Regions from separate parts of the Candidatus Endoriftia persephonae genome, predicted to be linked through region 1. Evidence: predicted binding sites of a transcription regulator. Region 1 holds the regulator's gene; each other region holds the start of a gene.

Region 1 (7,373 bases):
CACGACATGCATACCAAGCAGCATGCCCACCTCAACACAACGATGGGCTTCGAAAGATGTGAGATATTTGGAGCGCAACACCATGTTCACTACCTGCCTCTCTCTCCAGATACATCAGTCCCGATACCCTGGTCTACCTGTCTGGCATGGCAGCAGCTTCAGAATTTTCTGGCGTACTTGCGCATCAGCCCGGGCATGTCGAGTATCAATGCGATCTTGCCATCACCCGTGATGGTGGCACCGGCCATGCCTTCCATACCCTGCAGCATGGCGCCAAGTGGTTTGATCACCACCTCTTCCTGACCGATAAGGTCATCCACTACCAGCCCCACCTGAATGTTGCCGATATTGACCACCACCACATGACCGAGCCCACGCTCCTTATCTCTTGGTGGGGCCGTGGGCACCAGCCACTCCCGTAGATAGAACAACGGCAGCGCACGCTCACGCACCATGATCGTGAGCTGACCATCCACCACATTGGTCCGTTTCAGATCCAGATTGAAGATCTCCACCACATTAGCCAACGGCAGAGCAAACGGCTGGGTACTGAGTATCACCATCAAGGTAGGCAGAATCGCCAGGGTCAGCGGCAACTTGATGGTGATCACGCTACCGCGCCCCAACTCTGAATCGATCTCCACTGAGCCGTTCATCTGCGCAATCCGCGTCTTCACCACATCCATTCCCACACCACGTCCGGAGACATCCGATATCTCGGTCTTGGTGGAAAACCCAGGCTGGAAGATCAGGTTGAAACATTCCCTGTCATCGAGCCGGGAGGCACTCTCCTGGTCCATCAGACCCTTCTCCACCACCTTGCGGCGAAGCACATCGGGATCCATCCCGTGACCATCATCGCTGATCGAGAGCAGGATGTGGTCACCCTCCTGCGCAGCTGCCAACTGCACTGTGCCACGTCTCGGCTTACCCATACGCTCCCGCTCTTCCGGCTGCTCAATACCGTGATCCACCGAGTTTCTTACCAGATGGACCAGCGGGTCGGCGAGCGCCTCCACCAGATTTTTATCCAGGTCGGTATCCTCGCCAACCATCTCCAGATCGATCTCCTTTTTCAGGCTGCGAGCCAGATCCCTAACCACCCTGGGAAAACGGCCAAACACCTTTTTGATCGGCTGCATGCGGGTCTTCATCACCGACAGCTGCAAATCCGAGGTCACCACATCAAGATTGCTCACCGCATTCGCCAGCTCTTCATCATTCAGCGTCGCCTTTAGTGTGGCCAGTCGATTGCGTACCAATACAAGCTCGCCCACCATATTCATGATGTCATCCAGGCGTTGCGTATCGACGCGAACCGTGGTCTCCGCCTTGGCGGGTTTAGTCTTCGGGACTGCTGGCGCGGATCCGGGCTTTGTCTTTGGTTCCGGCTCTGTTTTCTTAGGTTCTGCAGCCTGTTGCGGCTTGGGGCTTGCCACCTGCTGAGGCGCAGCATCTGTCTTCGGCACCACGGGCTGTTCCGGGCTGGCTGCGGTAGCCGCCGAAGCGCCGGCAAACTTCCCCTTGCCGTGCAGCTCGTCCAGCAGGGCCTCAAACTCCTCCTCGGTGATCTCATCAGCGCCGACAGAAACTGTCTGAGCGGAAGCGGGTGGCTTGAACTTGCCCTTGCCGTGCAGTTCATCGAGTAGGTTGTCGAACTCCTGTTCGGTTATCGAATCTGACTCAGCTACCGATTTTTCCTCACCGGGCACAGCGGCAGTGGGCATCCCGGTGAATTTACCTTTGCCATGCAGTTCATCCAGCAGATTATCGAACTCATCCTCAGTGATCTTGTCGTTGCCATTGGGTGTGGCAGCGTGTGCGGGCTCCTGAATCGACTCAAGCAGCTCTTCAAATTCTGCATCGGAGAGTTCACCCTTCTTAGCTGTCGCGGGCGCCACACTCTCTGCAGGTGCAGCTGCTTGGGCCTGGGAACTCTCCTCTCCGGAAGACTTGGCTTGAGCCCCGGCTTCAGCTTCGGGAACAGAAAAACTGTGCAGACTCTGGATCAGCGCCGGGGCTGCATGCTCTGGTTCGATGCCGTTCCGTACGCTGTCAAACATCTCGTTGACAACATCCAGTGCGTTCAAGACCACATCCATCAGATTGGCATCGATGCTGCGTTGCCCCTGGCGCAGCACGTTGAAAACATCCTCAGCCCGATGGCAGACTTCGACCAAGGCCTCGATACCGAGGAAGCCTGCACCTCCCTTGATGGTATGAAAACCACGAAATACCGCATTCAGCAGGTCATAGTCTTCCGGCCGCTGCTCCAGATCCACCAGCTGCTCGCTCAGCTGCTCCAGAATCTCTCCTGCCTCTACCAGGAAATCCTGCAGTATTTCATCATTTACATCGATCGCCATGCTTTGCTCCCGAAGCCCGCTGACACCTTCAAAAACTTTCCTAGTTCCACATGCAGGTGTGTCGGCAACTCAACGCAGAACTAAAATCCGAGGCTTGAAAGCAGGTCGTCCACCTCATCCTGACCGTTCACCACATCCCCTTGATCCACCCCAGGCACCACAGGCCCTTCAAGCTTCTCTGGCTGCTGTTCCCGTTTTACCTCCATCCGCTGGCCGGTAATCCGCACCAGCATCACCAGACGCTGCTCCAGATCCTGCACCAGATCGATCACCTTCTTGATGATCTGCCCGGTCAGATCCTGAAAGTCCTGCGCCATCAATACCTCTGAGATGTTTTCATGCAGGGCGGCGGCACTGCAGGCTGACTCTTTTAGAAAACCATCAAGCGCCAAGCTGAGTTCCTGAAATTCGTCCTTGTTCAGCTGTCGAGAACGGAATTTATCCCACTCTCCTGCAAGCTGTTTCGCCCGCCCTTCCATCTCAGCCACCAGCGGCAGGCTCTTCTCAACAGCCGTCAAAGTGCGGTCCGCCGATTGTTGCGTCATGGTAATGACATAGCTGAGACGCTCTTTGGCATCGGGGATGTCGATCTCGGTCAGCTCCGCCATACGGGCGTCCAGCAGAAAGCCGTTGATCGCTTCGTGAAGTTCGCGCGTTAGACGGCCAACCTCTTGAAATAGCTCGCTCTCTCTTCCCAGCGACAGCTCTGCGATGAGCTGCTCGGCCTCCTGATTTTTCCCTGCCTCAAGCATTTCGACCAAAGCACGTGCCGTCTCCAGACGAGCAGTACCAATATCCGGTGTTTCCTGCATCTGGTCTCTCCCGACTAGGGCCTGCTATACCGACAAAATGGACGCAAACGACACATTCGCCAACGCTAGCTGTCCCTGGAGTACATCAACCTTCGATACGTTCGAAGATTTTGTTGATCTTTTCTTCCAAAGTCGCTGCGGTAAATGGCTTAACCACATAGCCGTTGACCCCCGCCTGCGCTGCTTCGATGATCTGCTCTCGCTTCGATTCGGCAGTCACCATCAATACCGGCAAAGCGGCAAGCTTGGCATCGGCACGCACCGCTTTGAGAAGATCGATGCCGGTCATGCCTGGCATGTTCCAGTCACTAACCAGGAAATCGAAGTTCCCGTTCTGCAGCATCGGTAACGCGGTGGTCCCGTCATCGGCCTCATGGGTATTGGTAAAACCCAGATCCCGTAACAGGTTCTTGATGATGCGCCTCATGGTGGAGAAGTCGTCCACAATGAGAATCTTCATATTTTTATCCAAGGCAACCTCCCATCACTGTGTCGCCACTGTAAGACTGGAAGAAGTGCGTTGCAGCATTGACTTCCCCCCAAACCGTTCTGTTCCGACCATTGAGACTCACTCCTCTTCCACCAAAGTCAGCCACTCGCTCAGACGCGAACGCAAACGTAGCGTAGCCTGACTGTGGATCTGGCAGACCCGGGATTCACTCACACCAAGCACCTGACCTATCTCTCTCAGATTGAGTTCGTCGTCGTAATACATGGAGATCACCAGCCGTTCACGCTCCGGCAGACCGGCGATCGCCTCCGCCAGCGCATTCTTAAACGCATCTTTCTGCAGCCCTTCAAACGGCCCTTCATAGGTATTCTTGCCGGTGGCAGGGGTGATGTTGATCTCGCCGACCGCGGTCAGCTCATCCAGGCTGAAGACCCTCGAGCCGGTGGAATCCTTCAGGATCTGGTGATACTCCTTGAGTGACAGGTTGAGCGCCTCAGCCACTTCAACATCACGGGCATCCCGCCCCTCTGCATTTTCGATCTCGCGCATTGCATCAGAGACCATGCGCGCCTTGCGGTGTACCGAGCGGGGCGTCCAGTCACTGCGACGGATCTCATCGATCATCGAGCCACGAATGCGAATCCCCGCATAGGTCTCAAAACTGGCACCCTGGGTGGGGTCGTAGTTGCGACTCGCCTCCAGCAGCCCCAGCATACCCGCCTGGATCAGATCATCTGCCTGCACATTCGGCGGCAGACGGCTCATCAGATGATAGGCAATGCGCTTCACCAGCCCCGCATGCCGGGTCACCAGATCATCGTGCTCCTGATCGTTCTGAATGGCCGTGTAACTCGCCAAGCCGTTCACCTTGCACTCTCCCCGTATTGACTTGAAAACTGGATCAGACGCTCAACAAAAAACTGCAGATCACCACTAACCCCGGTGGGGAGCGGCCAAGTATCGGCCTTCTTCGCCAGATTCTTGAATGCCTGTGCAGCCTTTGAACGCGGGAAACCATCCACCACCGGCCGCTGTGCTTTGACCGCTTTGCGCAGCTGTTCGTCATAAGGAATGCTGCCCATGTAGCTAAGCATCGCATCCAGATAACGGTCGGTGACCCGACACATCTTATTGTAGAGATCACGCCCCTCCTGCACCGTTCTCACCATGTTGGCGAGCACCCGAAAACGACTGACACCGTGTTCCCGGTTGAGCAGCTTGATGATGGCGTAGGCATCGGTGATCGAGGCCGGCTCATCGCAGACCACCACCACCACCTCCTGCGCCGCACGACTAAAACTGACCACCTGGTCGGAGATCCCGGCAGCGGTATCGATCAGCAGTACATCGACATCGTTGGCCAGCTCACTGAAAGCATTGATCAGACCGACATGCTGCGCGGTACTCAGTTCGGCCATCTTTTGCACACCGGAGGCCCCTGGCACCACCTTCATGCCGTGAGGGCCGGTCACCAGGATCTCCTCCAGGCGGCGCTCGCCGCGCATCACATGGGAGAGATCGAACTCGGGATGCAAGCCGAGCATCACATCGATATTGGCCAGCCCGAGATCCGCATCCAGCAACATCACGCGCCGCCCCATCTCCGCCATCGCCACCCCCAGATTGACCGAGATATTAGTCTTGCCAACCCCACCCTTGCCGCCAGTCACGGCAATCACTCGCACCGGCTCGGGATTCACCATGCGGCGTAACCCGGCGGCTTGGTCTTCGATCTGATCAGACATGAGCATGTTCACCCGTTCCTCCAAATGCGAGAGCCAGGTAGGCCTCATCCAGCACCTCCCCTGCCTCCTGGGCGAGTTCGATGGCTTGACTGACAAGCGTGTGAGCCCTTGCCAGATGCAGATCCTCCGGCACCCGCTGCCCATCAGTGGTAAAGGCAAGCGGCAACCCGGCCTCGATCAGGGTACTGAACACCCCGCCCAGGGATGCCGCTTCATCCATCTTGGTTAACACCACCCCCACCGGATTGGCGACACGGAAGGCGTTCACCGCATGGTTCATCGCGGCACGTTGGGTGGTGGCGGAGAGGGTCAGCAGGGTCGTCACCGGATGGTTGCCGGCGGTGATCAACGACAGTCGTTCACTGAACTGCAGATCTCGCTGACTCATGCCCGCTGTATCGATTAGCACCAACCGCTTGCCTGAGAAGGTATGCAGCGCATCGCTCAATTCATCCGCGCTGGCGGCTGAACGCACCGGCACATTGAGGATCCGGCCGTAGTTATGCAGCTGCTCCTGGGCACCAATGCGATAGCTGTCACAGGTGATCAGCGCCAGACTTCTGGAACCCTGGCGCAGACAGAAATGCGCCGCCAGTTTGGCGATACTGGTGGTCTTGCCCACCCCGGTTGGCCCCACCAGGGCAATCACGCCGCCCTGCTCCAACATATCCCCATCCATCACCGGCAGTTCGCCGATGAGGTGGAACATCGCCTGCCGCCAAGCCTGCTCCGGGCTCTCCGTTGCATCGACCCGCTCGGCCAGCTTGCGGCAGAGATCGGCACTCAGCCCCAACTCCATCAGTTGCCGCATCAGCTCCTGTTTCTGCGGTGATCGCTCCCCCAAGTCACGCCAGGTCAGCTCGGAGAGCTCCAGTTCCATCATCCGACGCAGCTCGGACATCTCACGGCGCATCTCCTGCAGCAGCGGATCCTGACTCCACTCCACCCGCTTGGCCGCAGGCTGACGCTGGCGACGCAGCTGATCGAGCTTCAGTGTCTGTGCCGGCGGCTCATGCCGCTCGCCGATATAGGGTTCATTTTTAGGCACTTCCGACTGTGGCGGCCTCAGGGGGCGAACATCCGCCATCGCCGGTGGCTCAGGCTCAGGCTCGGGCGTGAATGCCGCCTCGTCGTAGTCCATCGCCGCCACCAGCTCGACACCGCCATCCACCCGCTTATTGGAGAGGATCACCGCATCTGAACCGAGCGTCTCACGCACCTTGCGCAGGGCAGTTCGCATGTCGGGAGCAAAAAACCGCTTGATCTTCATCGTCCACAATCCTTCTGGACAGGCCGTCCATTCAAAGGAACGCTAGCCTTGTGTGGCTTGCTCCCCTTTTCTGTCCCAGCCTGCCTGTTAGGTTTCCGCATGGTTTCCGCCGATAGTCGACACCACTTTCACCTGGTGGTTGTCCGGAATCTCGTTGTAGGAGAGGATGTGCATGCCCGGGGCCGCATGTTTGGCGAAGCGCGCCATCCAGGCGCGGATCGGTGCTGCCACCAACAAAATGCTCTCCATTCCTTCTGCCTCCATGCTGGAGCTGGTCTCAGCCAGCGCCGCCTGTAGCCGCTCTGCCAAGCCAGGTTCAAACCCAGCTTGCCCCTCTTCCGAGGTCTGCAACGTCTGCTGCAATATCTGTTCCAGACCCGGCTCAAGCACCGCCACGGGAATTTCCGCATTAGAACCAATGAGTTGCTGGACGATACCTCGAGAGAGCGCAACCCTGACTGCCGCCGTCAAAATGACAGGATCCTGACTTCTTGGCGCCTGGTCCGCCAAGGTTTCGGCAATCGTGCGGATGTCGCGGATCGGAATATGTTCCGCCAGCAGGTTCTGCAGGATCTTCAGCACCACACTCAAGGAGAGCAGCTTGGGTACCAGATCCTCCACCAGCTTCGGTGCGGTCTTGCCGAGCGAATCTAGCAACTGCTGCACCTCTTCATGACCCAACAACTCATGGGCCTGGTTGTGCAGGATCTCGCTCAGATGGGTCGCCAC
Region 2 (7,373 bases), 120 kb from region 1:
ATTCATGACTAGCACCTCCGGCACCGGCCTGATGTACCACGTCTTCGATCACTACGGTGAGGCTCAGCACGGTGGCATCGCCCCGCGCAAAAACGGCGTGCTGATCTCCAACGGTCAGGGCAAGGTGCTGGGGTTTGCGCTGTTCAATCTTCAGGAGCGGGGCAAGATGTTTGCCTCACCGGGGGATCAGGTCTATGAGGGACAGATCGTTGGCATCCACTCCCGGGACAACGATCTGGTGGTCAACCCGCTGAAGGGCAAGCAGCTGACCAATGTTCGTGCCTCTGGCAAGGACGATGCCATCATGCTGACACCGCCGCTGAAATTCAGCCTGGAGCAGGCGCTGGAATTCATCGAGGATGATGAGTTGGTGGAGCTCACACCCAGCGCGGTCCGCATCCGCAAGAAGCACCTCAAGGAGCATGAGCGCAAACGCGCCTCACGGGAGGGGTGACAGGGCGCACTTCCAGTCAGAACAGATCGACGTTGCCACTGCCCATGTTGTCGGCCTGCACGGATTTGCGCCCCAGCGATTGAAATCCATTGCGGATGAGATTCAGCAAGTTGGAGAGCTCCTCCAAGGGAGGGTCCCCCTGCTGATGATTGAGCAGGATGGTGCTGATCTGTTGGGAGACATCATTGATCTGCCCCAGCCGTTGATGGGCATGTTCTAGGATCTGACGGCTCATATCATCTACCTGCAGTGAGGTGATGCCATCCGCCACCTGCTGTCGGGTCTGTTGGGTGATCTTCGTCAGTTGATCCTGATGGGCCTGCACACTGCTGTTGATTTGCTCCATCTCGGACCACATCTGGCTCAGCTTCTCCCGGGACTGCTCGATCACGCTGATGTCGGTTGCCGCCGACTGCTCGACGATGGATCGGATACTGTGAATGGCATTTTGCATCTCCGTGAGCAGTTCCCGGATCTGGGTGTTGAAGTCGGTGGTGCGCTGTGACAGCAGGCGGACCTCATCGGCGACCACAGCAAAGCCACGTCCGGCGTCTCCGGCGCGTGCGGCCTCAATCGCTGCGTTGAGGGCCAGCAGATTGGTTTGGGCGCTGATGTCGTCCACCTCCTTCAGTAGGCTGACCGCATTATCGGCGTCCTGGTTGATGTTGCTGAAGCGATCGACAATGGTCAGATTGGCTTCTGTGATGTTTCTGATGGTGGTGGCAAAGTTGCCAACGATGTGCTCAGTTTCATGTGCAAACCGTTCCACACTGGCAAACTGATCCTGCTTGCCGCTCTCCTCTACCTCTTTGGTCAGAACGTCAATCAAGCCAGCCAGGGTCTGCTCGCTGCGGCTGCTTTCATCATGGATGGTGGTGAAGTTATTGGAGAGGCGGGTGATAGCATCGCTGACCAGATTGATTACATGGTCGAGATCGTGATGGACTTGGTGAAACTGCCCGTTAAGCTCCTGCATCGCCTGATCAAATAGTGACTGGTAGTCATCGGTCTGGCGCGTATGGCAGGTTAGCTGCTGAGCTGCCTCTTGGCTCTCTCTGTGGTGGAGAATTGCACTGACCAGCACACTGATCAGTGCCGTCACCTCCAGTGTGATGTGAATCCATGTGCTCTCGATGATGAAAGGAACGATGATGGCGACTGTTAATAGAGCTGAAGCAGCCCAGCAGAGCAGGCTTTTGATCTTCTTCTGGGAAGGCTCTGATTGTTGTTCCACAGTCGTCACCTTTTGCAGGATGCCATGACACCTTGTTGAGTACGATTTTCTGATTTAGTCCTATCTATCGGATCGGTGAGGGATTTCTTTAGGGAGCCTCGGAATGAATCATGGAGGATGGGGCGAGAAATAAAAAACCCCGACAGCAATCCATGCTATCGGGGTATGGTCGCCTGCTTTGGTTGGCAAAGGTCTCTAATCCGTTACAGCATCCGGTGCTGTTTTGTCCTTCCTTGGGGTCCGTGATGGCGACACCTTTAGGTTAAGTCAGGGCTATCTGTTCGGATGTGGGTGGGATCTTCTTTGCTTGTAGGAAAATTCCGATAGAATCCCCTCCTTTGCTATCTGATCTGGAAGAGATGCATGACGGACCTGTTTCCTGAAATCGCCCCCTATATCAGCCATCAGCTGCCGGTTGATGATCTGCATACCCTTTACATAGAAGAGGTGGGTAACCCACAGGGGATTCCAGCTCTGTTTCTGCATGGGGGGCCAGGCGCTGGCTGCGAGTCTTACCATCGGCGCTTTTTCGATCCGAACCGCTATCGGGTCATCCTGTTCGATCAGCGCGGATGCGGTCGTTCCACGCCGCATGCGGAGTTACAGGCCAATACCATCGACGATCTGATCGAAGACATCGAGCAGATTCGCAACCATCTCGGAATTGAACGGTGGCTGCTGTTTGGCGGCTCCTGGGGTTCGACCCTGGCGCTGGCCTACGCTGAACGGCATCCGCAGCGGGTCAGTGCGATGATATTGCGTGGCATATTCCTCTGTCGTGAGGAGGAGATCCAGTGGTTCTATCAGCAGGGGGCGAGCCGGATTTTTCCGGACTATTGGCAAGACTATCTGGCGCCAATTCCGCAGGAGGAGCGTGGCGATCTGCTCAATGCCTACCATCGGCGTCTCACCGGCAGTGACGATATCGCCAGGATGGCCGCTGCCAAAGCCTGGTCGGTTTGGGAGGGCCGTACTGCCAGCCTGCTGCCCAACGACGCGGTGGTCGATTTCTTCTCTAGTCCGCGTAATGCTCTGAGCATTGCCCGCATTGAGTGCCACTACTTTGTCCACCAGGCGTTTCTGCGCCCCAACCAACTGTTGGAAGAGGTGGACAGGCTGAAGGATATTCCCGGCGTCATCGTGCATGGCCGCTATGATCTGATCTGTCCGCTCAGCTCTGCCTGGGAACTGCATCGGGCCTGGCCGGGTAGTGAGCTGCAGGTGGTTGCAGATGCCGGACACTCCGCCACCGAGCCAGGTACTCGCCAGGCGCTGGTGGAGGCCACCGAACGGTTTGTCGGGGAGCTGGCATGATCGGGCTGTTACAGCGGGTGAGTTATGGACGGGTCAGCGTGGCGCAGCAGTTGATCGGTGAGATTGGTCGGGGGCTGGTGGTGCTGGTCGGTGTGCAGCAGGGTGACGACTTGGCTCTGGCTGAGCGCCTGCTGGAACGGCTGTTGGGTTACCGGGTCTTTCCCGACGCGTCTGGGCGGATGAACCTCAGCCTGCGCGATGTTGAAGGCGGCCTGTTGCTGGTGCCCCAGTTCACCCTGGCTGCGGATACCCGCAAGGGGATGCGTGCCGGTTTCTCCAGCGCGGCATCTCCGGAAGAGGGGCGGCGGCTGTTTGACTATCTGGTTGAACGGGCGGATGCAGAATACGCCCAGGTTGCCTGCGGCCGGTTTGGTGCTGACATGCAGCTGGAACTGCTGAATGATGGGCCGGTGACTTTCTGGCTTGAGAGCTGATGACGTACCAGCCCGGGATCTGATATATCCTGTTCCGAGGTGCTGTTGGGCCTCATTGATACTATAACGACTATGTTTTTTTGGAGGATGGTATGAGACAGATGTTGGGGTTGTTGCTGGCATTTTTTGTTGTCGGCCCGGTGCTGGCGGAAGGACGTGGCCCGGCGGTGCGCGACTATCCTGCGGTGAAGGTGGCAGATGGCGCCTATGTGATCCAGGGTCCATTGGGACACCCGTCGGTGGAGAATCAGGGGTTCATGAATAATCCCGGCTTTATCGTTGGCAAGGATGGTGTGGTCGTCATCGACCCAGGCTCCAGCGTGCAGAGCGGTGAGATGGTGATGCGGCAGATCCGCAAGGTCACCGATCTGCCGGTGGTGGCGCTGATCGACACTCATGTCCACGGCGACCATTGGCTCGCCAACCATGCCTTTCACCAGATCAATCCGAAGATTCCGACCTACGGTCATCCGAAGATGATCGAGAAGGTTGAGCAGGGTGAGGGGGATAGCTGGATTGCGCTACTCAAGCGACTCACTGAAGGCGCCACCGATGGCACCGGAATCTACGCTCCCAACCTAGCGGTAAGACATGGCGATGAGGTGGAACTGGCCGGGATCAAGTTCCAGTTCCTCTATGGCGAGAAGGCCCACAGTGACACTGACCTGATGGTCTTCATCCCGGAGAAGTCGCTAATGTTTCTCGGTGACAACGTGATGAACAATCGTTTCGGCCGGATGGATAACGGCACCTTCAAGGGTAATATCGCCGCCATCGAGATGGCGATGGCAAGCGGCGCCACGGTGTTTGTGCCGGGTCATGGGCCCACTGGGGATATCGCGGTGCCGCAGGCCTTCCAACGCTATCTCTCCATTTTGCGTGAGGAGGTGGCGAAATACCTTGATGAGGGGCTGAGTGACTTCGAGATGAAACCCAAGGTGGTTGAGGCCCTGGCGGAATTCAAGGATTGGGTCGATTTCAACGCAGAGGTGGGGCGTCACATCAGCGTGGCGTATCTGGAGGTCGAGGCGGAGATGTTCTGAAGGCTGTGTTACGCCCTGTCCCTCGAACGTAGCTGTTTTCTGGCTGATGCCAATTAAGGTCCCTGGCGAAAGGAGAATATTGATGAGCCGTAGCATTAAAGGTACGCAGACCGAGAAAAATCTTTTGATCGCCTTTGCCGGTGAGTCCCAGGCGCGTAACCGCTATACCTACTTTGCCGGGGTGGCGCGTAAAGAGGGCTTGGTGCAGATCTCCCATATCTTTGAGGAGACTGCGAATCAGGAGAAGGAGCACGCCAAGCGCTTTTTTAAGTTCCTCGAAGGTGGCGAGGTGGAGGTCACCGAGACCTTTCCTGCGGGCGGGATCGGCACTACTCTGGAGAATCTGCGAGCTGCGGCGGCAGGTGAAGAGCACGAATGGACCAGCATGTACCCCGAGTTCGCCCGGGTTGCCCGGGAAGAGGGGTTTGAGCAGGTGGCGATGGCCTTTGAGGCGATTTCGATCGCGGAAAAGCAGCATGGCAAACGCTACACGGATCTGGCGGACAACCTCGAAGCAGGACGTGTCTTCAAACGCAACGGCAAGGTGGTCTGGCGCTGCCGCAACTGCGGGTATCTGCATGAGGCAGAGGCGGCGCCGGATCTCTGTCCCGCATGTCTCCATCCTCAAGCCCATTTTGAGCTGCTGGGAGAGAACTGGTAGGTCGTCTGCCTGCAGTCCGGAGGGCTTGAGCGGTGTCTTTCTGGCGGGGGGGTGACAAGCAATGGAAGCCCCTCAACTGACTCAAGCCGAATGGGTGGCGTTCTGCTGAGCTGCTGCTAATCCTTCCTATTGTTGCCATCCCCGGATTTTCCGGGAGCGTGGCAGTCATTCCACCATGCATTCAGCCGATGATGAACGTCATCGGCTGTGTCATTGGCCTGTTCGCCTTTCTTCGCCAGTCTAAAGTCCCTGTACCTTGTGTCGATATTGTGAAGCAGACTCATCTTTCGGGTGATTAAACCGAGTCGAGGTGCTCTTCATGGTTGGGGATACAAACAGACGTATCGAGGTGGTTGGTGATGCATAAATTCCTGGATAAATTCTCCGTCGGCAAAAAAATTCTCATTATCAGCCTCTTTTTTGCACTCGCTTTGGTAGGTGTTGTTGTTTACACCGTAGCGACTCTGAATCAGCAAAAGGCAGATTCCACGGTTATCAACATCGCAGGGCGGCAACGTATGTTGACCCAGAAGTTCACCAAGGAGCTGTTCGACGATCTGGGGCGGAGTCGAAGCGAGCAGTCAGTTAGATCTACCGATAAGACAAAAAAGCTGTTTGAGGTCTCCTTGGCTGCGCTAAGGGATGGGGGCGAGACTTTCTCCGACCTGGGAATGAAAAAACCGCTGTCCTTACCCCCCAACCAGAATGAGGAGATCGAGGCAAAACTTGCCGTGGTTGCCAATCAATGGAGTGCGCTCCAAGTGGCCGCTGAAAAACTGCGTGTGCTTGAGCCGGCTTCACCCGAGTTTGAAAAAGCGTTGGCACGGGTACGGGATCTCAATATTAAGACCCTGAAGAATATGAATGCGGCTGTTGGTATGTTGGCTGCCGCTTCCGCCGGAAAAGTCAGTGCCATGATGACTGCCGAGTGGCTGATATTGATCGTTGTGCTGGCCATCGGTATCTGGTTCAGCCTGCTGGTTTCCAGGGCAATCACCCAGCCGCTTGCCCGGGTGGTGGAGGCGACCGGGAAAATCGCCAATGGTGATCTCAATATTGAGATACGGCAGTTGAAGATCGATTCCAGAGATGAAGTGGGAGCACTGGCGAACTCCTTTACCACGATGGTGAAGGTGCTGCGTGGTCTACAGCAGGAGTTGACCGGCATGACCGATGCGGCACACGCGGGGCAGTTGGACAAGCGTTGCGATACTAGGCAGTTCAAGGGGGCCTGGGCGGGGTTGCTGGATGGGGTCAACAACATCACCGAGCAGTTCAGTGGGCCGCTGATCGAGGCCTCCGGCTATCTCGACCGCATCAGCCACGGGGATATTCCAGAACCAATCGAGACGGAATACCGCGGCGACTTCAATCAGATCAAAGATAGCGTCAATCGCTGTGTCGCGGCGGTAAACGGTCTCTTAGATGAATCCGGAGAGCTAATCGCCTCGGCACAGCGGGGCCGGCTTGATGTGAGGGGTGAGACCGGTCGTTTCGAGGGGAGTTGGCAAGAGCTGATTGTGGGTCTCAATGCCATCTTTGATGCGATTGTCGAACCGGTCAAGGGTACCCGACATATGCTGCAACAGCTTGCCGAAGGTGACCTGAGTGAGACCATGTCAGGGAAGTTCGAAGGTGAATTCGGCATGCTGCAGGAGAACGTGAATTCCACCATCTTGCAGTTGCGGGAGACGGTGGGCCCGATTCAGGAGGCGGCGGATCTGATCAACACCGCATCAGATGAGATCGTCGCCGGCAATTCCAACCTCTCCGCACGCACCGAAGGCCAAGCCAGCAGTCTGGAACAGACCGCTTCCAGCATGGAGGAGTTGACCAGTACGGTAAGAAGCAATGCCGACAGTGCCCAGCAGGCGAATCAGCTTGCTGCCAGTGCACGCCAGATGGCGGAGCGGGGTGGTGATGTGGTCAGCCATGCCGTGCAGGCGATGAATGATATCAACGAATCAAGCACCCGAATCGCCGAGATCATTGGCGTGATCAATGAGATCGCCTTTCAGACCAACCTGTTGGCGCTGAATGCCTCGGTCGAAGCGGCGCGCGCCGGTGAGCAGGGCCGTGGTTTTGCCGTGGTTGCCACCGAGGTGCGTAATCTTGCCGGTCGCAGTGCAACCGCCGCCAAAGAGATTAAGGGGCTGATCGAGGACAGTGTCAACAAGGTCGAAGCAGGCTCCTCTCTGGTGAATGAGTCCGGCGAGACCCTTAATGAGATCAT
Region 3 (7,373 bases), 1.1 Mb from region 1:
ACTGGCGTTGCCCGAGAGCCAGCGTCAAATCGAGGAAGAGATTGAACGATTGCGCCGGGGCGATGCGCAGCGGGTCTCCCTTGAGATGCAGGTGCGGCACAAGAGTGGTCGGACGGTCTGGTTGCATTGTAATGGCCGCCTGATGGATGAAGGGGAGGATGGAATCGAACGGGTGCTTGGCATCTGTGTTGATATCAGTGAGCTGCGACAGGCGACGGCCGATCTGCAAGCGAGGGAGACCCAGTTTCAGGAACTGCTCGACTCGCTCAGGGAAGGGGTCTGGGCCGCCGAGCTCGATGGCAGCCGCATCCTCTATGTCAACCGTGCTGTGGAGGAGATCTACGGTCGTCCCGCCAAGGCCTTCGATGAACAGCCGCAGCTCTGGCTTGAGGCTGTGCATCCGCAGGACCGCAAGGGTGTTGAGGAGAGAACTGCCCGCCTCTGGGATGATGGACGGGTCGAGCTCGAGTACCGTATTTGCCATCCTGATGGCGAAGTGCATTGGGTGCTCGACAACAAGTCGGTGATCATGGATGCACAGGGCCGCCCCGTGCGCATCGGTGGCGTGATGACAGACATCACCCTGCGCAAGCAGGCGGAGCAGGCACTGATCCGGGAGCACCTGCAGGCCGAACGCTACCTCGAGGTGGCGGAGGTGATGCTGCTGGGGCTCGACCGAGAGGGGCGTGTCGACCTGCTCAACCGTAAGGGATACGAGATCCTTGGCTATGAGCCGGGCAGCCTCGAGGGGCGGGACTGGTTTGAAACGGTGCTGCCTGACGGGGAGGTAGAGCCGGTCCGGCAGATCTTCGATGAGATCATGCAGGGTCGAGTCGATCTGCATACCTATGTGGAGAATGAAATTGTCACGCGCAGTGGGGAGCGGCGGCTCATTGCCTGGCGCAATGCCACTGTCCGTGATGATGAGGAAAGGATTACGGGCACTTTCAGCTCGGGCAGCGACATCACGGAACTGCACCTGGCCGCTAGTGAACGGGAACGGCTGCGCCGGGAATTGGCACAGGCACAAAAGATGGAGGCGGTGGGGCGGCTTACTAGCGGTATCGCCCATGATTTCAACAATATTCTCGCTAGTGTTCTCGGCTATACCGGTCTGGCAATAGAACGTTTTGCTGGCGAATGCCCGGCAAAGATGAGGGACTATCTGTACGAAGTTCAGACTGCCGGTGAACGTGCCCGGGATCTGGTGGCACAGCTATTGCGATTCAGTCGGGGCAGCGGGAGTGAACCCCAGTGCCTTCAGCTTATCCCCCTCGTTAAGGAGGTGGTGAAGATGCTGCAGGCGCCCATGACTACAGGTATCACCTTTGAGACCGATCTTGATCCTGACACGCCGCCGGTCTATATCGATCCGGTTCAGGCCCATCAGGCCCTGGTAAATCTCTGCATCAATGCCAGGGACGCGATGGGGGGGCGGGGCATGATCCATATTAGCCTGCACCGGTTGGAGCAGGTTCAAGCCGAATGCGCCAGCTGTCACAAGATCCTCAATGGCGAATGGGTGGAACTTTCGGTGAGTGATGAGGGGGTGGGTATAGAGCCGGGGCAGTTAAATCACATCTTCGACCCCTTTTTCACCACCAAGGAGCTGGACGAGGGGAGCGGTATGGGGCTGGCCGTGACGAGGAGTGTTGTTGAGCAACATGGCGGTCATATCCTGGTGAATAGCGTACCCGGGGAAGGTAGTTGCTTTCGGTTGCTGCTGCCGCTCGCCGCCGAAATGGCATTGAAAAACGAAAGGCTTTCGTCGTCGCCTGACACCACCGTACCAGAGCGGATCAGTGGTCATCTGCTGGTGGTAGATGATGAACATTCACTCATCGACTATCTGCAAGACCTGTTACAGAGCCAAGGATGCAGGGTCACGGCAGTGGATAATGCACAGAAGGCTTTGGAGTGCTTTATGGATGCACCCGAATCATTCGATCTGGTGATCAGCGACCAGATCATGCCCAACATGACCGGCAGTGAACTAGCCCGTCGTCTGCTGGCAATTCGTCCTGGGTTGCCGGTTATTATCTATTCCGGCAATAGTGAGAGCCTGGACGAGAAGCGTGCCCATGAGATGGGTATCAGCCGTTTCTTGCGCAAGCCGGTGGAACCCGGGACCCTGTTGCAGGTGGTGGCGGAGTTACTGCCCGCAACCGACTGATCCCCCAGGGGCCACCGCAAGTTGTCGAATGCAATGCTTGGTTTGCCCCCGCCATGCTCAGTTCCCCTCATGTGGCATCGATCCGGAAACGGCTGGCCTGGGAGCGGAGGGAATCTAGCCCCTGGCTGAGCATGCTGCTGACCTGGATCGTCTTGTCCGCTGCCTCGGCGGTTTCCGCTGCCACGGTCCCGATGGTCTCGACATTCCGACTCATGAGCTCAGCGGTCTGTCCCTGTTCCTCCGCAGCAGTGGCGATCTGGGTATTCATGCTGGTGATGGTGCCGATGGCATCGATGATCTTCTCCATGGCATTGCTGGCCTCGACGGCGCGGCTGCTACCCTCGTCCGCTTGGAGCCGGCTCTCCTCCATGGTTACCACAGCCTTCTTCGACTGTTGTTGCAGGCGTTCGATGATCTGGCGGATCTCTTCGGTGGAGGTCTGAGTGCGGGCCGCCAGGGCACGGACTTCGTCGGCTACCACGGCGAAGCCGCGTCCTTGCTCGCCAGCGCGGGCTGCTTCGATGGCTGCATTAAGGGCCAGTAGGTTGGTCTGTTCCGCAATGCCTTTGATTACCTCCAGCACCTGACCAATGGACTGGCTGTCCTGTTCCAGCTCACCGACTACCGTCGCTGCGGCGCCGCTCTGCTGCATTAAGGCATCCATCACATCCGCTAATTGGGCCATTATCCTCTTGCCGGAGACCGCTTCCTGGTTGGTTTCCTCCGCCGCATCCGCGGCTTGGGCAGCGCTGCGGGCCACGTCCTGAACTGCATCGGAAGTGGTGTTCATAGCACTGGATAACTGGTTGATCTCGATATACTGCTTGCGCGCCCCGTTCTGGGAGATCTCGGCCACCGAGGTCAGGTTGATTGCCTCCTGACCGATGTGGATGGCGTCATCGATGACTTGGCGCACCATGTTCCCGATCTCCACCAGCATGGCGTTGTAGGCGCGGCTGGTCTGGCTCACTTCGTTGTCCAGATCGGATTCGGGCATAGGTTGCGTGAAATCCCCTTCGCTGACCCGCAGGAACCGGTTACGCAGGGTCTCGATCGGGTCCATCAGCGTATGCAGGGTATAGATACGGATATTGTTAGTGAAGAGCAGCAGGACGACGATCATGCCGATGGCCCAGCCGGCTCGCAGGAAGACCTGATGGTTGGCCTCTCTCTCCATTAGCTTGACTGCCTGGTTGGCCTCCTCCAGTACTTTTTGGGCTTTTTCCCGAATCGCCTTCAGGCTGTCGAGGGAGGGGGTGGCGAGATAGGCCTCCAAGTGCCGCCGGTAGGCCGACCAGAGTCGGCTGGTCTTTGCCAACTGTTGCCGGATAGCCTCGTTCATTGGCGGGGTGATGCCTGCTTCAGGATCTCCTAGGAGCAGTCGGTGCTGGGAATCCTCGAACAGTGCCAGGGTTTTCTGTACCACCGCCAGCGGTTCCACCCCCTGGACCACCATCAACGCCTCCTTAGCCACTCGCTGGCTCAACATGCGCTGGCGGCCGGCGATGTTGATGGCAGCGGCGTCACTGTCGAGGCTCCAGTAAATGGATGCAATCGAAAACAGACCAAAGGCGATCAGCAGGACATTGAGCGTTAGCAACTGGCTGCGGATGCGCTTGATTCCCACCAGATCCAGGGAGTGTTGGATGAAGCTGCCGATCAGTCTTTTCATGGTTCAGCCTTCTTTTGAGTGCGTTTGAACGGGGCCCGGCTGCATGCCGCCTCGGCGTCAGAGATATCGATTAGTTAAAAAATATCGAATACATCGATATTCGGCGGGAAGAGGCAATACTTTAGGATTACTTTGTCTGACTGGACCTAAAAATAACTGATTGAAAAATATAAAATATATGGCATGAATTATCTGCCAAGCAATGAAAGGAAAAGCATCAAATGAGAATTGCCAAGGTCATCTTAGTTATCTAATAGGTGTATAAATATAATAAATTGCATTGTGGGGCGATTCTAAGATTTTCAATACTGTTTCAAATGACATTTCACGAACAAGACAAGGTCCGTATTTCATTTGGCCACACACTATATTAATGGTCTGATGCAAGCGCAGAGAAAGAACATGGAACGCATGGAGGAGGTGGTTGTAGAAGCCGATGCCCAACGTTTCCAGCAATCCCCGTGGGATCATCGTGCCATCTTGAATCAAGTTGCTATGGTCGCGCTTTTTTATGATCTCTAGCGCTTCTCAACTCAGTGTCATCATCCCAGCTATCGATGAGGAAGATGCCCTGCCGCTGTTACTGAAGCAGTTGTGGCGACAGCAGGATATTGAACTGGAACTGATCCTAGCCGATGGCGGTTCGCGGGATTCGACCCTGTCGATCGCCAGCGCCCACGGGGTTAGGATTGTGGCAACGGATGCGGGGCGGGGGCGGCAGATGAATGCTGGTGCCGCCGTCAGCTCTTCTCCGTTTCTGCTGTTCCTGCATGCGGACTCGGGCCTGACTGATGAGCGGCAGTTGGCTGATGCCTTGGCTGCGCTCAAACAGGCGATGCAGGCGCGTGGCCAGCAACGCATTGCTGGCCATTTTCGACTGAGTTTTTGCCGCAGCCGCCCCGGTCAGGGGTTCGTCTACCACTACTACGAAGAGAAGAGCGCCCTCAATCGGCCGGAGTGTACCAATGGCGATCAGGGGTTTCTGCTGCCGAGCAGCCTGTTCGATGAACTCGGTGGGTTTGATGAGTCGCTCTGGTTTCTGGAGGATCAACGCCTGGCCGAGACGATCCGCAGCAAAGGAGAGTGGATCACCCTGCCGGGTACCCTGGAAACCTCGGCGCGCCGTTTTGAGCAAGAGGGGCTGGGTCGGCGCATGATCCTCTCGGCACTGATCATGAATTTTCACGCTATCGGCCTGGATGCTTTCTTCGAGCGTGTCGCAGCAGTCTATCGTAACCAGTCGCAGACCGGGCAGCTGCAGCTGGCACCGATCTTCCGCTTAATTGATGCGCTGAACCGGGAGGCTGGTAGTCGCGTGGCCCGACATCGCTGGCTGGCGTCCGGGCGTTATGTGCGTGGTCATGCCTGGCAACTCTTCTTCCTGTTCGATCTGGTGCTGCAACGGCTGTTGGGGGGCCGCCGCCGGCCCGGTCTCTGGCTGCATGACCGTGTGTTCCGGCCGCTGACCGATTTTATGCTCTTCGACTGGCTGACAGCCGGCCTCGCTTGGCTCTGGTTCCACGCCAGCTGGCGCCTGTTTCGCCGGCTGGAGCGAGGCCAAACGGGGCGCGACTAACCTTAAAATATAGGGCGGCCCGTGGCCGCCGCGTGTCATCGATTAAAATCAAGGATGATGTCGTGCACAGCCCGATCTATAGCTTGGTCGCTGCAGCTTCTAGCAACTTTGGGTGGCCAGCGACTGCCAGGTGCTGACCACCGTGTCCGGGTTGAGGGAGATGCTGCTGATGCCTTGTTCCAGCAGCCACTGGGCCAGATCCGGATAGTCGGATGGACCCTGACCGCAGATGCCGACATACTTGCCCTGCTCGCGGCAGGCTGTGATCGCCATGCCAAGCATCTTCTTCACCGCCGGGTTGCGCTCATCGAACTTGTCGGCGATCAGCGCGGAGTCGCGATCCAGTCCCAGGGTCAGCTGGGTCATGTCGTTGGAGCCGATGGAGAAACCGTCGAAGTGCTCGAGAAACTCTTCCGCCAGCACCGCGTTGGAGGGCAGTTCGCACATCATGATCACGCGCAGACCGTTTTCACCGCGCTTCAGGCCGTTGGCCGCCAGTAGCGCCTGTACCTGAGCCGCCTCCTCGAGGGTGCGCACAAAGGGGATCATGATCTCCACATTGTCGAAGCCCATTTCCTCGCGTACTCGCTTCAGCGCCCGGCACTCCAGCTCGAAGCAGGGCTGGAAGCTGTCGGAGAGATAGCGGGAGGCACCGCGAAAGCCGATCATCGGGTTCTCTTCGCTGGGTTCGTAGCGCTCGCCGCCGATCAGGTTGGCGTATTCGTTCGATTTGAAGTCCGACATGCGCACAATCACCGGATGTCCCTGAAACCCCGCCGCCAGGGTGGCGATGCCCTCCACCAATTTGTCGATATAGAAGGAGACTGGGTCGGCGTAACCGGCGCACTGATCGCTGATCTGCGCCTGCAACTCTTCAGGCAGCTGGTCAAACTCTAATAGCGCCAGTGGGTGCATGCCGATGGTGGTGTTGATGATGAACTCCAGCCGTGCCAGACCGATGCCGGCATTGGGGATGCGGCTGAAGGCGAAGGCGTGGCTCGGGTTGCCGATGTTCATCATGATCTTGGTGTCCAGCTCCGGCAGTTCGCCACTGTCACCTTCGGTGACGCTGAAGTTGAGGCGTCCCTCATAGATAAAGCCGTCGTCGCCCTCGGCGCAGGAGACGGTGACCACCTGGCCGTCGCTCAATTTGTCGGTGGCGTCGACGCAGCCCACTACCGCCGGAATGCCCAGCTCGCGGGCGATGATCGCCGCGTGGCAGGTGCGGCCGCCGCGGTTGGTAACGATGGCGGCGGCGCGTTTCATCACCGGCTCCCAGTCGGGGTCGGTCATGTCGGTCACCAGCACGTCGCCCGGCTGAATCCTGGCCATCTCGGAGATGTCGTTGATCACTTTGGTGGTGCCGGTACCGATGCGCTGGCCAATGGCGCGGCCCTGAGCCAGCACAGTGCCCTGCTCTTCGAGACGAAAGCGTTCCACCTTGGCGTGATCGACCCGGCTCTCCACCGTCTCGGGGCGCGCCTGCAGGATGTAGAGCTGGCCATCTTCACCATCCAGACCCCACTCGATGTCCATCGGACGGCCGTAGTGTTGTTCGATGATCAGCGCCTGGCGGGCGAGGGCTTCCACCTGCTCATCGGAGAGGGAGAAGCGTTTGCAGTCAGCCTCCGGTACATCGATGGTGATTACGTTCTCCTCGCCCGCCTTGCCGTAGGTCATCATGATCGCCTTACTGCCGAGGGTTTTGCGCAGGATGGCGGGGCGACCAGCAGAGAGATTCTCTTTGTGGACGTAGAACTCATCCGGGTTGACTGCGCCCTGTACCACCGTCTCGCCGAGGCCGAAGGCGCTGGTGATGAAGACTACGTCGCGAAAGCCCGATTCGGTGTCGAGGGTGAACATCACGCCTGAAGAGCCGATGTCGGAACGCACCATGCGCTGGATGCCGGCGGAGAGTGCCACCTCGTCGTGGTTGAACCCCTGGTGCACCC
Region 4 (7,373 bases), 830 kb from region 1:
ATTGTCAGCGAGTGATGAAGCACGTCAACATCCGCTATATCAAACTCGACCGCCGCATGCTCGACGGCTCAGCCGAGAATCTCAAGGAGTTGATCAGCCTGGCGCACGAACTGAAGATAAAAGTAATCGCTCCACAGGTGGAAGATCCACGTAGTATCGCGCAGCTCTGGAGCAGCGATGCGGACTTTGTCCAGGGCAACTTTGTGCAGCGCCCGGAAAACAATCTGAGCTACGACTTCAACGAATCAGTGCTCCACTAATCCGACAGCTGCGCCCCAGACTGCCACTTGGTTGGACTCTTCTCCCACAGGCAACAGGCTGTTGACAGGAGCAGGCGACACAAGTTTAGCTGAAACCACCCTGGGACACCCACCATGAGAGTCAGGCTACAACCGATCGTCCTGCTGCTACTGCTTAACCTCTCGCCCCTGCTGGCCGAGGAGAGTAAGCCAGGCTACTACTACCGTCCTGAGGGTTTCATCTTCAGGCCAGGGGACGAACAACTCAGCTGCACCGATCTCGACCGGGAGATCGCTCTGTTCGAGCCCCACACCTACTCCTACAAGCCAAAGTTCTACGAAGATCCGCTACATGGTGGCTCACTGCTGGGTGGCAGCATCTTCCATCCTGCGCTCTACGCCTATCTACCCTACTCCGCTCATGTCGAATACCAGGAACACGAACGGATTCTGCAAGCGCGCCGCCGCATTGCCGTATTACGGCAACTGAAGGCCTATCAGCGCTGTTACGAAGATTGATCCCGGATGTCCATGCCGCCCCGGTTACGCAGTAACGACTACAGCTGGAATGAACTGACGAGCATGGTGCTTCGCCACCGGCGTGAGCTGCTGGCCGCCAATCTGATCGCCATCCTTGGCGCAATCGTCGCGGTGCCAATTCCGCTGCTGATCCCGCTGCTGGTGGATGAGGTACTGCTAGACCAGCCAGGCCGGGCAGTGGCAATCATGGATCAGCTCTTCCCCAGCGCATGGCATGGGCCGTTCCTCTACATCGGCGCCGTTCTGCTGCTGACCATCCTGCTGCGGCTGATCGCCCTGCTGTTGGGAGTCTGGCAGACTCGCCAGTTTACCTGTATCGCCAAGGATGTGGTGTTCCATATCCGCCGCGATCTGCTCTGCCGGCTGGAGCGCATCTCCATGTCTGCCTACGAAACCCTGGGCAGCGGCACCGTCGCCTCGCATCTGGTGACCGATCTGGATGCGGTAGACAACTTTGTCAGCATCACCACCAGCAAATTTCTGGTGGCGGTGCTAAGCATCCTCGGCACCGCGGTGGTGCTGCTCTGGATGAACTGGCAGCTGGCGCTGTTTATCCTGTTACTCAACCCCCTGGTGATCTGGTTCACCACCCTGTTCGCGCACAAAGTGAAGCGGCTGAAGAAGCAGGAGAACTCCGCCTACCAGCTGTTCCAGGAATCACTCCAGGAGACCCTCGATGCAATTCAGGAGATCCGCGCCAGCAACCGCGAGCACCACTACATCCAGCGCATCATCGATAAGGCCGACCAGATCCGCCACCACTCAGCGGCCTTCACTTGGAAAAGCGACGCCGCCGGGCGACTCTCCTTCGTCATCTTCCTGTTTGGCTTCGACGTTTTTCGCGCCCTGAGCATGTTGATGGTGCTCTACTCCGATCTCAGCATCGGCCAGATGCTGGCAGTGTTCGCCTATCTCTGGTTCATGATGGGACCGGTGCAGGAGGTATTGAGTGTGCAATACGCCTTCCAGAGCGCCCAGGCGGCGCTGACCCGGATCAATCGCCTGTTACAGGTCGAACTTGAACCCCGCTTCCCCCACCAGCAAGATCCGTTCACAGGCAAGCAAACCGTCTCGGTGGAACTTCAACAAATCGGCTTTGCCTACGGTGATGGCCCACAGGTGCTGCATGATGTCTCGCTGAAGATCGCTGCCGGTGAGAAGGTCGCCTTCGTCGGCGCCAGTGGTGGCGGCAAGACCAGCCTGGTGCAGATCCTGCTCGGGCTCTATCCCAGCTCTTCCGGCCAGATCCTATTTGACGGCATACCCGTCGAGCAGATTGGTATGGATCGGGTGCGCGACAATGTCGCCACCGTGCTACAACACCCGGCGCTGCTTAACGACAGCGTGCGACTCAACCTGACCCTGGGCAGGGAGATATCGGACCCAGCACTCTGGCAAGCCCTCAAGGTAGCCCAGCTGGATCAGACCATCACTGCCATGCATGAGGGGCTCGACACCCTGATTGGCCGCTTCGGGGTGCGCCTCTCCGGCGGCCAGCGCCAGCGCTTGGCGATCGCCCGCATGGTGCTCAGCGACCCTAAGGTGGTGATCCTCGACGAGGCGACCTCGGCACTGGATACCACCACCGAGGGCAAGTTGCACGCTGCTCTGCAGGCGTTTCTACAGGGCCGCACCACCATCATCATCGCCCACCGTCTGAGTGCGGTTCGCCAGGCCGACCGGGTACTGGTATTCGAAGATGGATGCATCGTAGAACAGGGCCGCCACGAGGAGCTTATCGCGAACGACGGCCTCTACTACTCGCTCTATGGACGCCAGGAAAACACCTGACACCGCACCGACCATCCAACGCCCACCTTCTCCAGCCCAAGCAAAAAAACCAAAAAACGCCAATTAAAGAATCATCAAGGGGAGTCGATACACGGCAAGAGCGTCATTCTTATATACTCAAACCGCATGGAGTCTGGCGGTGATAACACTGCGGGGAAAACCATGTTAATGGTGATCAACAACCTCTCCATTCGACACAAACTCTTCAGTGCCTTTGGCCTTGTCCTTATCGTTCTGGTAATCCAGGGAAGCAGTGCGATCAGCAGCCTTTCGGGCGTGCACGATCAGGTCAACCAGGTAGTCAACCATGCCCAGCCCGCCGTGCTACGCTCGATGGAGATCGCCACCAGCCTGCAGCGCACCAGCTCAGCTCTAGGCTTCTACCTGCTGAGCAAAGAGCCCCAACACAAGGCCGCCTATCAGGAGGGGCTAACCAAGGTCACTGAGTTATTGCAGGCACTGCGAAAGCTTCCGGCCATCCAGAACGACCCAGCCAGCATCCAGCTGGTCGCTGCGATCACATCGGATATCGTCAAATTCAAAGGGTTTCGCGAAAGAATGCTCACCCTGGCCCAGAGTGATAACGAAAACATCCCGGCCATCGCCTACGCCAGCGAACACATCAACCCCATATTTCGTGAAATGATCCAGCAACTCGGCCAGATGATCCTTGCCGAAGAGTCGGAGGATGCCAGCGAAGAGCGCAAGGCATTCCTGGCCGAAATCAATGCCCTCAGATTCAGCTGGGCCAACCTGAATAACGAACTGCGCCTCTATCTTGCGTTCCGCACCTCGTCCGCCCTCGATAACCTGAAGATCTATACCGAAAGGGTGCTCCAACAGACCGAGGCCCTCGCTGAGTCAGGAGATCTGCTCAATTTTGAGCAGGAGGAAGCCTACGCAAACTTCAGCGCTAGTCTGCCAATGTTCCTGGAAAACCTGGAGCAACTGGTGGAACTCCACGGCAGTGACCGCTGGCGTTCCGATGCCTACCTGATACGTTCCAAACTGACCCCCCTGCTGAACCACATCAACAGCTCGATCGAGCAGCTGATCACCCACCAGCGCCAGGCTATCGACACGGCCCAGCAGGAGACCACCACGATCTACGAAGAGAGCCGACTTAGCTTTCTGCTGCTCGGCCTGCTGGTAGTAATCTTGGTAGCGCTACTTGCCTGGTTGCTTGCCAACAACATCACCCGCCCACTAATGCGCGCTGTCGGGATCGCCAACGGCATCGCCAAAGGCAATCTCGATAACCGCATCGATACCAGCCGGCAGGATGAGACCGGTGCTCTGCTCAAATCCCTCAATACCATGCAGGCCGATCTGCGCAAGCGGATCGAACAAGAGCAGCAGATCGCCGCGGAGAATCTGCGCATCCGCTACGCGCTGGACCACGTCTCCAGCCCGGTCACCGTCTCCAATGACCAGAACAAGCTGATCTACATCAATCAAGCCGCAATCAGTCTATTTGAAACCATGGCGCCTCAGCTGCGAGAGCAAGTGCCTGAATTTGACCATCGACAGATGATCGGCAGCTCACTCAGCAGTCTGTTTACCGACTCCGCCCTGGTGAAGGCCTATCAATCCCGCCTCGACACTCAACAGCAGTACGACACCGAAATCACCGGCCACAAGCTGCACCTGATCGCCTCGCCAGTCTACGATGATCAGGGCGAATATCGCGGCCGGGTCACCCAGTGGGTGGACCGAACCGATCAGATCCTGGTCGAAGAGCAGATCGACGCCCTGGTGGAGGCCGCCGGTCGCGGCGATCTGCAGCAGCGCATCGACCTGACCGGCAAAAGCGGTTTCCTGCTGCAACTCGGCACCGGTTTCAACAAACTGATGGAGCAGCTCTCCAACGTTTTCAGCGACATCGAGCGCGCAATGAGCAAGATGGCCAAGGGCGATCTCACCCACTCGATCAACGGCGAATACCAGGGCACATTCGGCACCGTCAAAGAGGACGTAAACCAGACCCTGGACAATCTGCAACAGGTGATCAGGGAACTCCACACCTCCACCGACATGATCGCCGCGCAGTCGGCTGATATCACCCGTGACAACTCGGCACTTTCGAGCCGCACCGAACAGCAGGCCTCCTCCCTGGAAGAGACCGCCTCCAGCATGGAGGAGCTCACCAGCACCGTGCGCAACAACGCCAACAATGCACAACAGGCCAACCAGCTGGCTGCCAGCGCCCGGCAACACGCTGAAGAGGGAGGAAAGGTTGTCAGCGAGGCGATTCAGGCGATGCAGGAGATCAACACCGCCTCCAACCGCATTGCAGAGATTATCGGCGTGATCGACGAGATCGCCTTTCAGACTAACCTGCTGGCACTCAACGCCTCGGTGGAGGCAGCCCGCGCTGGAGAACAGGGCCGAGGATTTGCCGTTGTCGCTATGGAGGTGCGCAACCTTGCCTCCCGCTCTGCTACCGCGGCAAAGGAGATCAAGACGCTGATCCAGGATTCAGTCGAAAAAGTACAGAGTGGTTCTGAACTGGTAAACCGCTCAGGCTCCACGCTGGAAGACATCCTTGGCGGGGTAAAAAAGGTTGGCGACATCATTGCGGAGATCGCCACCGCCAGCCAGCAACAGGCATCGGGAATCGATCAGATTAACCATGCTGTCACCAACATGGACGCCATGACCCAACAGAACGCCTCGCTAGCGGAACAGACATCCAGCGCCTCTGCCGCCATGAAGCAGAAGGCCCTGGATATGCAGCAGCGGATCGGATTCTTCCGCATCCAGTAATCCTGAGGGGGCCGGGTTACACAGGCAAAGGTCGGCGAACCTCACTCGTCAGGGTCCAGCCGTTCCAGGCGTCTGCGATGGAACAGGGAATAGTAGCGAACATCGCCAGTCGCATGGGAGATCCAACCTGACAGAATCACAACCAGGACCACCAGCCAGGGTGCCCACTCAGGCCAGAGCGTCGCCCCATAGAGCAACAACAGCTTCAGCATGATCACATGACCACGCAACTGCAGCAGCCAGATGCCGTTGGCATAGATGAAGAGCAGACTGAGCAACAGGCCGCTGACCAGGGTCAGCCAGAGAAAGGATTTCCATAGATCCCCCTCGGCAGCATAGAAAAAGCCACCGCCGATACCGGCAATGCCAACCAGATGCAGGGTACGCAGCGTGATATTGATCCAGCGATGTCCCGGCAGATAACGCGACTGCGCAGGAAACAGCCAAAATAACCGACTCCCCATGTCAACCTCCCAGAAAAGGGAGCATTGTGCTTGAGCACACGGCAGATGCAAACCGTCCGGCAAGGTTATCCTGCCGCGCCCCTATTTGCTCAGGAGAATCGCCACCCGGCGGTTTTTCGCGCGGGCCTTTTGGCTGCGGCTACGGACCTTAGGACGGGACTCCCCGTAGTGGAAGGTTGCCAGTCTTGCTTGCTCCACCCCCTGTTCGACCAGATAGGCTTTGACCGCCATGGCACGACGCTCAGAGAGCTTCAGATTATATTTTCTGCGCCCCTGATCATCGGCATGGCCTTCAATGCGCACCGATTTCACCCGCTCATCCCGATTAAGGTAATCGGCCAGCTCCTTGAGTAGTGCCTTGGCGGACGCATCCAGATCGTGCAAGTTAAGCGCAAACCGAACCTCGCTATAGCGATAGTCAGCAAACCCCTTCTCCGGCAACGCCTTCAAGCACTTGCGAAACTCCAGATAGGGACGTTGAAAATTGACCGGTGAGAGCCGTAGCTGCACCTGCTTGCGTTTATCATCCCAATCGGTGAAACCAATGCTGCCAATCTGCCCTTTTGCAAGGGATGCAAGCAACCAGGAAGCTGGCTGTCGCTGTAGTAGCACCGGTCTCAACCCAGGCTCAATCTGCAGTGTCTGCACCAGAGGATCAGGCGTGCCCGGCTCCCAGCTGGGGGAGATCTCCCACATCTCTGCACTCCCCTTTCTCGGAACCGGCTGATAGCTGTCGATCAAAAAATGGAACTTCTCACCGGCAATCTGTAGAAAGCGTGCAACTCCAAACCCAGGGATCTCATGTTTCAGTTCACAACTGATCTGGCTGCTGACAAACGCCCACTCCGCATAGTTCACCTCCGCCATATAGATGACATCATCTACCGGCGCGGCATGCGGCCTGCTGACCACAGCAACCAGCAGGATCAGGAGAAACAATCTGTAGAGTGAATTTAGTCGTTGTTGCATCAACTGATGGTGACCTTACATGCATTCCAGCCCTGCTAACCTATATCGGTTAGGGATGCACTTTCTTTATCCGGGCACCAACTCGCACGAAGGGAGAGAGAAACAGCCAGTACGCCAGACTCAGGTGACGCGGCGGAAAAACAACAGCGCCACCAACAGGAACAACAGCGTGGGGAAGGCCGCGGTAAACAGGGCATTGAACTCGTAGACTACGCCAAGGTAAGTGAAGACTCGGTTGAACATGAAGAACAGCGTACCGACCACCGCACCAGTAAAAACCCGCTGACCAATCCCGACACTGCGCAGCGGGCCAAACACGAACGGGATGCTGAGAAACAGCATCACCAGCGTCACTAGCGGCACCACCAGCTTGCTCCAGAACGCCACCTCATACTGGGCCGCACTCAGGCCGTTCTGCTTGAGAAACGCCACATAGGCCCAGAGATCCCAGGCCGGCAGCATATGGGGTTGCACCGTCACCACATCCAACAACTCCGGCTCCAACAGGCCGGGCCAGCGCAGCCCCGCCAGCTTCTGGCTGAAGATCTTCTGCTCCCAGAAGTCACTCTGCGCCAGATCCTGCAACTCCCACTCTCCATCGATC

What was found. Region 1 encodes FliA, which starts transcription of late flagellar genes. Its sites were predicted from a motif close to GCTAAAGTTNNNNNNNNNNCNGCCGATA; they were not measured.
Region 2: the regulator FliA is predicted to act here: its motif matches at 5,380-5,407, upstream of L0Y14_RS11755 (methyl-accepting chemotaxis protein).
Region 3: the regulator FliA is predicted to act here: its motif matches at 3,944-3,971, upstream of L0Y14_RS07215 (methyl-accepting chemotaxis protein).
Region 4: the regulator FliA is predicted to act here: its motif matches at 2,633-2,660, upstream of L0Y14_RS08505 (methyl-accepting chemotaxis protein).

The regions. Positions count from the first base shown of each region.
Region 1 is NZ_CP090569.1:2,724,978-2,732,350, forward strand. Features, by position in the region: gene L0Y14_RS12310 (chemotaxis protein CheA) at 159-2,366, opposite strand; gene L0Y14_RS12315 (protein phosphatase CheZ) at 2,447-3,178, opposite strand; gene cheY (chemotaxis response regulator CheY) at 3,264-3,638, opposite strand; gene L0Y14_RS12325 (RNA polymerase sigma factor FliA) at 3,747-4,496, opposite strand; gene L0Y14_RS12330 (MinD/ParA family protein) at 4,493-5,380, opposite strand; gene flhF (flagellar biosynthesis GTPase FlhF) at 5,367-6,644, opposite strand; gene flhA (flagellar biosynthesis protein FlhA) at 6,732-7,373, opposite strand, start outside.
Region 2 is NZ_CP090569.1:2,601,099-2,608,471, reverse strand. Features, by position in the region: gene typA (translational GTPase TypA) at 1-454, shown strand, start outside; gene L0Y14_RS11780 (methyl-accepting chemotaxis protein) at 471-1,688, opposite strand; gene pip (prolyl aminopeptidase) at 2,052-3,002, shown strand; gene dtd (D-aminoacyl-tRNA deacylase) at 2,999-3,436, shown strand; gene L0Y14_RS11765 (MBL fold metallo-hydrolase) at 3,529-4,479, shown strand; gene rbr (rubrerythrin) at 4,562-5,140, shown strand; gene L0Y14_RS11755 (methyl-accepting chemotaxis protein) at 5,659-7,373, shown strand, end outside.
Region 3 is NZ_CP090569.1:1,608,728-1,616,100, forward strand. Features, by position in the region: gene L0Y14_RS07210 (PAS domain S-box protein) at 1-2,173, shown strand, start outside; gene L0Y14_RS07215 (methyl-accepting chemotaxis protein) at 2,241-3,845, opposite strand; gene L0Y14_RS07220 (TIGR04283 family arsenosugar biosynthesis glycosyltransferase) at 4,357-5,421, shown strand; gene ppsA (phosphoenolpyruvate synthase) at 5,521-7,373, opposite strand, start outside.
Region 4 is NZ_CP090569.1:1,898,286-1,905,658, forward strand. Features, by position in the region: gene L0Y14_RS08490 (GGDEF/EAL domain-containing response regulator) at 1-260, shown strand, start outside; gene L0Y14_RS08495 (hypothetical protein) at 375-758, shown strand; gene L0Y14_RS08500 (ABC transporter ATP-binding protein) at 765-2,570, shown strand; gene L0Y14_RS08505 (methyl-accepting chemotaxis protein) at 2,733-5,336, shown strand; gene L0Y14_RS08510 (hypothetical protein) at 5,378-5,800, opposite strand; gene L0Y14_RS08515 (MotY family protein) at 5,882-6,769, opposite strand; gene lptG (LPS export ABC transporter permease LptG) at 6,890-7,373, opposite strand, start outside.